One region of the Clavibacter davisi genome, then DNA from elsewhere that is predicted to be linked to it. Evidence: predicted binding sites of a transcription regulator. Region 1 holds the regulator's gene; the other holds the start of a gene.
What was found. The regulator LexA, encoded in region 1, represses DNA repair genes until DNA is damaged. The targets are predictions, from matches to a motif close to TCGAACANNTGTTCGA.

Region 1 (4,032 bases):
GACGCCGACGCTACGATGGGAGCACATGATCACGCACGACGAGCACGACCAGCCCGCGGACCCGACGACGACGTCCACCGAGAGCACCGCCGGGGACGACGTCGTCGCGCGCGTCCTCGCCCGGGCGGAGAACCGGTCCGCCGGCTACGCCCTCTTCCGCGGATCCGGCGCGCAGGCGCTGTCCGCGGCCCCCGACACCGAGCAGGGCTTCGACGGCGACCAGTCCGAGCGCGCGGACCGCCAGGCGCTGCGTCGCGTCGCCGGCCTGTCGACCGAGCTCCAGGACGTCACCGAGGTCGAGTACCGGCAGCTGCGCCTCGAGAACGTCGTGCTGATCGGCGTGTACTCGCAGGGCTCCGTCGACGACGCCGAGAACAGCATGCGCGAGCTCGCGGCTCTCGCCGAGACAGCGGGCGCCGTGGTCCTCGACGGCCTGCTGCAGCGCCGGCCCACCCCGGACCCCAGCACCTACTTCGGCAGCGGCAAGGCCGAGGAGCTGCGTGCGCTCGTCGCCGCGGTCGGTGCCGACACCGTCATCGCCGACACCGAGCTCGCCCCGAGCCAGCGGCGCGCGCTCGAGGACGTGGTGAAGGTCAAGGTCATCGACCGCACCGCCGTGATCCTCGACATCTTCAGCCAGCACGCCAAGAGCCGCGAGGGCAAGGCGCAGGTCGAACTCGCGCAGCTGCAGTACCTCCTTCCCCGCCTCCGCGGCTGGGGTGACTCGATGTCGCGCCAGGCCGGCGGCCAGGTCGGCGGCGCGGGCGCGGGCATGGGATCCCGCGGTCCGGGTGAGACGAAGATCGAGCTCGACCGCCGACGCATCAACACGCGCATGGCGAAGCTGCGCAAGCAGATCGCCGGGATGAAGCCCGCGCGCGACACGAAGCGCGCCAACCGCGACCGCAACGCCGTGCCGTCGGTGGCCATCGTGGGATACACGAACGCCGGCAAGTCGTCGCTGCTGAACCGGGTGACGAAGGCGGGCGTGCTCGTGGAGAACGCGTTGTTCGCCACCCTCGACGCCACGGTCCGCAAGACCGAGACCGACCAGGGGCAGCTGTACACGCTGGCCGACACGGTGGGCTTCGTCCGCAACCTGCCGCATCAGCTGGTGGAGGCCTTCCGCTCGACGCTGGAGGAGCTCGCGGACTCCGACGTGCTCGTGCACGTCGTGGACGCGTCGCACCCGGATCCGGCCGCGCAGCTCGCCACCGTGCACGAGGTCATCGCCGAGGTCGACGCGTCGGGCATCCCGGAGATCGTGGTGTTCAACAAGAGCGACCTCGCGTCGGACGGGGACCGCGTCGTCCTCCGCGGGCTCGCCCCGCAGGGCGTGTTCGTCTCCGCCCGCACGGGCGAGGGCGTCGAGGAGCTGCGTCGCCGCATCGCCGAGCTGCTGCCGCAGCCGACCATCGAGGTCGACCTGCTGGTGCCGTTCGAGCACGGCGAGGTCGTCGCGATGCTGCACGACGGCGCGAAGGTGCTCGAGACGTCCTACGTCGAGGACGGGACGCGCGTGCGCGCGCTCGTCACGGCGGAGCAGCAGGCGCAGGTCGCCCGGTACGCCGTGGTGCCCACCGCCTGATCCGCGACTCCCCGCACGCACGAGAGCGGCCGATCCCCTCGGGGACCGGCCGCTCTCGTGCGTCGTGCGGGCGTCAGACGGAGCGCATGACCGCCACGACCTTGCCGACGACCTCGGCGAAGTCGCCGAGGATCGGCTCGAAGGCGCTGTTGCGGGGCAGCAGCCACGTGTGGCCGTCGCGCTGGCGGAACACCTTGACGGTGGCCTCGTCGTCGAGCATCGCCGCGACGATGTCCCCGTTCTCGGCCGTCTTCTGCTGGCGCACGACGACCCAGTCGCCGTCGCAGATGGCCGCGTCGATCATCGAGTCGCCGACGACGCGCAGCATGAAGAGGTCGCCCTTGCCCACGAGCTGACGGGGGAGGGGGAAGACCTCCTCGACCATCTGCTCGGCGGTGATGGGGATGCCGGCCGCGATGCGCCCGACCATGGGCACCATGGCCGCGTCGCCCACGGGCGTCGACGGCTCGCCGCTCTCGGCGGCGCCGCTGCCGGGGAGGTCGATGAGCACCTCGAGGGCGCGGGGCCGGTTCGGGTCGCGCCGGAGGTAGCCGGAGAGCTCCAGCTGGTTGAGCTGGTGGGTGACGCTGGAGAGCGAGGCGAGGCCCACGGCGTCGCCGATCTCGCGCATGCTCGGCGGGTAGCCCTGGCCGGCGATGGTGCGCTGGATGAACTCCAGGATCGAGATCTGCTTGTCGCTGAGGCTCTTGCGGCGCCTCGTCGCGCCGCCTCCCGCCGCTCGCTCGTCCGTCATGCCACGGCCCGCCTCTCGTCGCCGACGCCCTCCGCGGCGCGTCGACCCGGCGGGGCGACGCCCTCGCGAGGGCGATGTCGGTGGTGCCCGGTGGAATGGAGACCAGGCACTCGAAACTGTATCCACCCGGGGCACCTCGTACAAACACCTGTTCGAGCGTGTCGCGGCCGACGATGCACGATCGGGGCGATGGGGGCTTGCGGAGCACCGCCTTCGAATGTATGTTCGGAACACAGCTTCGCATCCGGCTCTCCCGGCCGAGAGCCGGGTGCGAGCTGCCGGACCCGCATCGCATGCCGTACCGCACTGCACCGCCGGGCGCGTCGCATCGACGCCCCACCGTCTCGCACGAGAGGTCACCATGAACACCGCAGCCCCCGCCGCCACTGTCAGCGCACCCGCACCCGTACCCGCCGCCGCATCCATCGCCGTCGCGGAGGCCGCCGTCGCGCCGCGCACGCGCCTGCGCATCACCCGTCGAGGCCGCGTCGTCCTCACGGCGCTCGTCGCCATGCCCCTGGCGCTGGGCGTCGGGCTCGTGGCCCTCAACGGCGGCGCCGCCGTCGCGTCGAAGGACGCCGCGGCCGCGCCCCTCGAGTACGTCACCGTCTCGAGCGGCCAGTCCCTCTGGGACCTCGCCGAGGAGATCGCGCCGTCCTCCGACCCGCGCGATGTCATCGCCTCGCTGGTCGACCTCAACCGGCTGCCCACGTCGGACGTCTCGGCGGGCCAGCAGCTCGCCGTGCCGGCGCAGTACGCCCGCTGATCCCTCCTGGCGCCCCCGCACGCGGGCGACGGCAGGCGGGGCCCGCTCGTCTCCCGGTGGCGGCCGGGAGCGAGCGGGGGAGTCGGAGCCGCTCGGTAGCATGGAGGGCATGAGCACCCTCGCGCGCACCGCGCACGTCACGCGGCAGACCAGCGAGTCCAGCATCGAGCTCGAGCTCGACCTCGACGGCACCGGCGCCTCCGAGATCAGCACCTCGGTCCCGTTCTACGACCACATGCTCACCGCCTTCGCGAAGCACTCGCTCACCGACCTGAAGGTCACCGCCACGGGCGACACGCACATCGACGTGCACCACACGGTGGAGGACGTGGGCATCGTCCTCGGCCAGGCCATCCGCCAGGCGCTCGGCGACAAGGCCGGCATCGCGCGCTTCGGCGACGCGCTCGTGCCGCTCGACGAGGCGCTCGTGCAGTCCGTCGTCGACATCTCCGGTCGCCCGTTCCTCGTGCACTCCGGCGAGCCCGCCGGGTTCGAGATGCACCTCATCGGCGGCCACTTCACCGGATCCATGGTCCGTCACGTCTTCGAGGCCATCACCTTCCACGCGGGCCTCACCGTGCACGTCACCGTGCTCGGGGGACGCGACCCGCACCACATCGCCGAAGCCGAGTTCAAGTCCTTCGCCCGCGCGTTCCGCCAGGCGAAGGAGCTCGACCCGCGGGTGTCCGGGATCCCGTCCACCAAGGGCGCGCTGTGACGCGGCCCTCCGTCGTCGTCCTCGACTACGGAAGCGGCAACGTCCACTCCGCCGTCAAGGCGCTCGAGCTGGCGGGAGCCGACGTCGAGCTCACGGGCGACCCGAGACGGGCCCACGAGGCCGACGGGCTCCTGGTCCCCGGGGTGGGCGCGTTCTCCGCGGTCATGACATCGCTCCGGGCGGCCGGCGGCGACCGCGTCGTGGAC
Region 2 (4,032 bases), 560 kb from region 1:
GATGCCGCCCGCGACCGCCGACCGCGTGCCGTGGATGCGGTGGATCTCGTCCAGCGCGTACGCCATGGTGCTCTGCATCCGCACGCCGAGGATGTCGAGCTTCAGGAGCCCCATGTCGTCGATGTCGTCCTTGTCGAACTGGCTCATGGGCAGGCCCATGCCGCTCGGCTGCACCGGGGTGGTGCTCAGCAGGTCGGAGTCGCCGAGGATCACGCCGCACGGGTGCATCGAGATGTGCCGGGGGAGCCGGTCGAGCCGCTCGGTGAGGTCGACCAGCAGGTCGATGCTCGGGTCGTCCCGCACGAGGTCGGCGATGGGCTTCAGCTCGGGCTTCGTCTCGAGCACCGCCCGGAACTCGCGCGCGTTGAAGCGCCAGATGTTCTTCGCGATGAAGTCGATCTGCTGCTCGTCGAGGTCGAGCGCGAGCCCCGCGTCGCGCGCGGCGCCCCGGGCCCGGTAGGTGTTCTGCATCGACAGCAGCGTGACCCGGTTGCTGCCGTACCGCTCGAACACCCGGTGGTACACCTCGTGCCGCCGCGCGGACTCCACGTCGATGTCGATGTCGGGCAGCGTCGAGCGCACCTTGCCGAGGAAGCGCTCGAAGAGCAGGTCGTGCTCGAGCGGGTCGACGTTGGAGATGCGCAGGAGGTAGTTGACCAGGCTGCCCGCGCCGGATCCGCGCGCCTGGTTGCGCACGCCCATGTCCCGCATGAGCGAGCACACGTCGGCGACCGTGAGGAAGTAGGTGGCGAAGCCGAAGCCCGTGATGGTCTGCAGCTCGGTGCGCATGCGGGCGAGCACGCGCTGCCGCATGGCCTCGTCGACGTGGCCGAACCGCTCGGTGACGCCGGCCTCGGCCTTCCGCCAGAGCGCCTCGTCCGGGTCGCCCGTGACCCCGATGACCTCCTTCTCCGGCAGCTTCGGCTTCCGCCAGGCGAGGTCGGCGTCCGGATCCAGGCGGCAGCGGTCGGCGAGCTCCTCGGTGGCGCGCAGCAGGGCCTCGCCGGCGCGGCGGTCGAGGGAGGAGGCGCCGGCGATCTCACGCGCGATCCCCTGCATCTCCTCCGGGGTCTTCAGCCACGCCTGCCCGTTGGGCTGCGGCCGGAACGAGCCGAGCGGCCGGAGCGTGCCCGCGGAGTCGAGCACGTCGCCCGTGAGCGCGTCGTCGGGCTCGAGGTAGCGGACCGCGTTGGTGAGGACGGCCGGGACGCGGTGCGCGTCCGCGAGCTCCAGCATCCGGGCGGCGTGGCGGAGGCTCGCGGCCTCGCCGGGCTCGGTGTAGTGGCAGACCACCTCGACGGCGATCGCGCCCGGCAGGAGCCGCGCCCACTCCGTGAGGTGTCGGGAGGCGAGCGCGTGGTCGCCCGCCGCGACCGCGCGGCCCACGTCCGAGTCGGGCCCGAGCAGGACGGTGCCGACCGGCCCGTCCTCGCCGAGGAGGAACCCGGGCGGCCGGGTGCGGGAGATGCCCGCCTGGGCGCTGCGGGCCGTGCTGCGCGCCGTGCCCCGCCCGTGGCTCGCGCTGATGAGCCGGCTGAGCGCCGCCCATCCCTGGCCGTGCGTGCCGCCGTGCGCGAGCACCGTGATCCGGCCCGGGTGCTCGCCCGTGAGACCGAGCTCCGCGCCGACGACGGGGGAGACGCCCGCGGCGATCGCGCGGCGGATGTGGCGGACGGCGCCGTAGAGCCCGTCGCGGTCGGTGATGGCCGCGGCCGACGCGCCCCGGGACGCGACCTGGTCGACCAGCGCCTCGGGCGCCGTGGTGCCGAAGTGGGCGGAGAAGGCGGACGCGACGTGCAGGTGGGTGAAGCTCACGCGCGCCTCCCGACGGATCTGCCGCGCCCTCCCGGGCACGAGGTTCGAACGGATGTTCGACTCGCCCAGTGTAGGTCGGCTCCCGCGCGGCCGCGACCCGTAGTCTCGGAGGATGACCAGCGAACCCTCCACCCTCGTCATCCTCGGCGCCAGCGGCGACCTCACGGAACGCCTCCTCCTGCCGGGTCTCGGCAGCCTCGTGGCGAGCGACAGGGGGCGTCGGATCCAGCTCATCGGCACCGGCCGGAGCGAGCGCGGGGCGGACGAGTGGCGGAAGACCGTGAAGGCGGCGTTCGACTCGGTGGACGCGAAGGGGCGTCGCGCGGCGGGCATCGTCTCGTCCACGAAGTACATCCAGGCCGACCCCACGGACCTCGACGACCTGAAGCGCATCCTCGACGCATGCGAGGGCGCGCCGGCCCTCTACTTCGCGCTGCCGCCGGCCATCTCCATCGCCGTGTGCGAGAAGCTCGAGCAGCTCGACCTGCCGGAGGGCACCACGCTGGCGCTCGAGAAGCCCTTCGGGTCGAACAGCCGCACGGCCGCCCAGCTCAACCGCCAGCTGCTGAAGCTCGTGCCGGAGGACCGCATCCACCGCACCGACCACTTCCTCGGCCTCTCCACGGTGCTCAACCTCGTGTCGCTGCGCTTCGCCAACCGCTTCTTCGAGTCGGTGTGGAGCGCGAAGGACATCGAGAAGGTCGAGATCCTCTACGACGAGACGCTCGCGCTCGAGGGCCGGGCGGCCTACTACGACAAGTCGGGCGCGCTGGTCGACATGATCCAGAGCCACCTGCTGCAGGTGCTCGCGGTCTTCGCCATGGAGCCGCCGGCGAGCATCGACCCGGACGACCTGCGCTCGAACATCGCCTCCGTGCTCCGCGCCACCGAGGTGTGGGGCAACGACCCCGTCGCGCACAGCCGCCGTGCCCGCTACACGGGCGCCACCATCGACGGCACCCGCATCCCCGCCTACGCCAAGGAGGAGGGGGTGGATCCGGCCAACGAGACGGAGACGCTCGCCGAGGTCACCTTCGGCGTCGCCAACGCGCGCTGGGCCGGCGTCCCCTTCCGCCTCCGCTCGGGCAAGGCCCTCAAGGAGGCGTCGAAGCGCATCATCGTCACCTTCAAGCCCGTGGCGCACCTGCCGCGCGGGCTCCACGGCCCGGCCCGGCCCGACCGCCTCATCATCGACCTGAAGCCCGACGGCATCTCGCTCGAGGTCACGATGGACGGCACGGGCGAGCCCTTCACCCTCACGCAGTCCACGTTCCGGGCCGAGTTCGCGCAGCCCGAGCTCACGCCCTACGGCGAGGTGCTCGACGGGATCCTCGCGGGGGACCCGCGGCTGTCCGTCCGCGGCGACGTGGCCGAGCGGTGCTGGCGCATCGTCGCGCCCGTCATGCGCGCCTGGAAGGGCGACCGCGTGCCCATGGCCGAGTACCGCGCGGGCTCCACAGGCCCGACCGCCTGGCGCTGACCGGCGCCGGCCGGGCCTGCACGGCGTGCTGGCGGTCCCCGACGGCGAGGGCCCCTGGCCCGCGGTCGTGGTGGTTCACGGGCCCTTCTGCGTGCCCGATCGTCGCGAGCTACGGCGGACGCGACCGGCAGCTGGCGGGATCCGCCGACCGGCTCGCCGCCGCCCTCGTCGCGCACGGGATCGACCACGACGTGCGCGAGCACCCGGACGCCGGGCACGCGTTCCTCGACGACGCGGAGCCGGGCCCGCGGATCCTCCGCCCCGTGCTGCGCGCGCTCGGCATGGGCACGGAGCCCGCCTCGGCCGCGCACGCCTGGCGCCGGATCGACGCGTTCCTCGACGCGCACCTGCGCGGCGGGGAGCGCGCGGGCGCATAGCGCATCCGGCCCGCGTGCCGATGGGACTCTCCACCGGGCTCGGCTAGCCTGTGGATGATCCGGGTGCCCGAGCCCGGCGCTCCCCACCCGGCGACGAGAGATCCATCCATGCAGCACGCCCCCCAGAGCACCCGCGCCGATCGGGCCCGCGTCCGCGGCATCGCCCGCCACGGTCGGCTCCGCGCCCCGAGCGCCGGTCGCACGGTGATGAAGGGCGTGGCGGTGACGGCGGTGGTCGCCCTCGTGAGCACGGTCTCGGTCGTGGGCATCGCCGCCTGGGACCTCTCCCGCACCGTCTCCGCGAACCAGGTCGACATCTCCGGCGGCCAGGCCCTCCCGCCGTCCCTCGGCGGCATCGAC

Region 2: the regulator LexA is predicted to act here: its motif matches at 1,860-1,875, upstream of ACU4ZT_RS07965 (DNA polymerase III subunit alpha).

The regions. Positions count from the first base shown of each region.
Region 1 is NZ_CP199882.1:2,234,425-2,238,456, reverse strand. Features, by position in the region: gene hflX (GTPase HflX) at 26-1,588, shown strand; gene lexA (transcriptional repressor LexA) at 1,662-2,342, opposite strand; gene ACU4ZT_RS10555 (hypothetical protein) at 2,704-3,108, shown strand; gene hisB (imidazoleglycerol-phosphate dehydratase HisB) at 3,218-3,826, shown strand; gene hisH (imidazole glycerol phosphate synthase subunit HisH) at 3,823-4,032, shown strand, end outside.
Region 2 is NZ_CP199882.1:1,674,025-1,678,056, forward strand. Features, by position in the region: gene ACU4ZT_RS07965 (DNA polymerase III subunit alpha) at 1-1,815, opposite strand, end outside; gene ACU4ZT_RS07970 (glucose-6-phosphate dehydrogenase) at 1,928-3,295, shown strand; gene ACU4ZT_RS07975 (dienelactone hydrolase family protein) at 3,193-3,672, shown strand; gene ACU4ZT_RS07980 (LCP family protein) at 3,781-4,032, shown strand, end outside.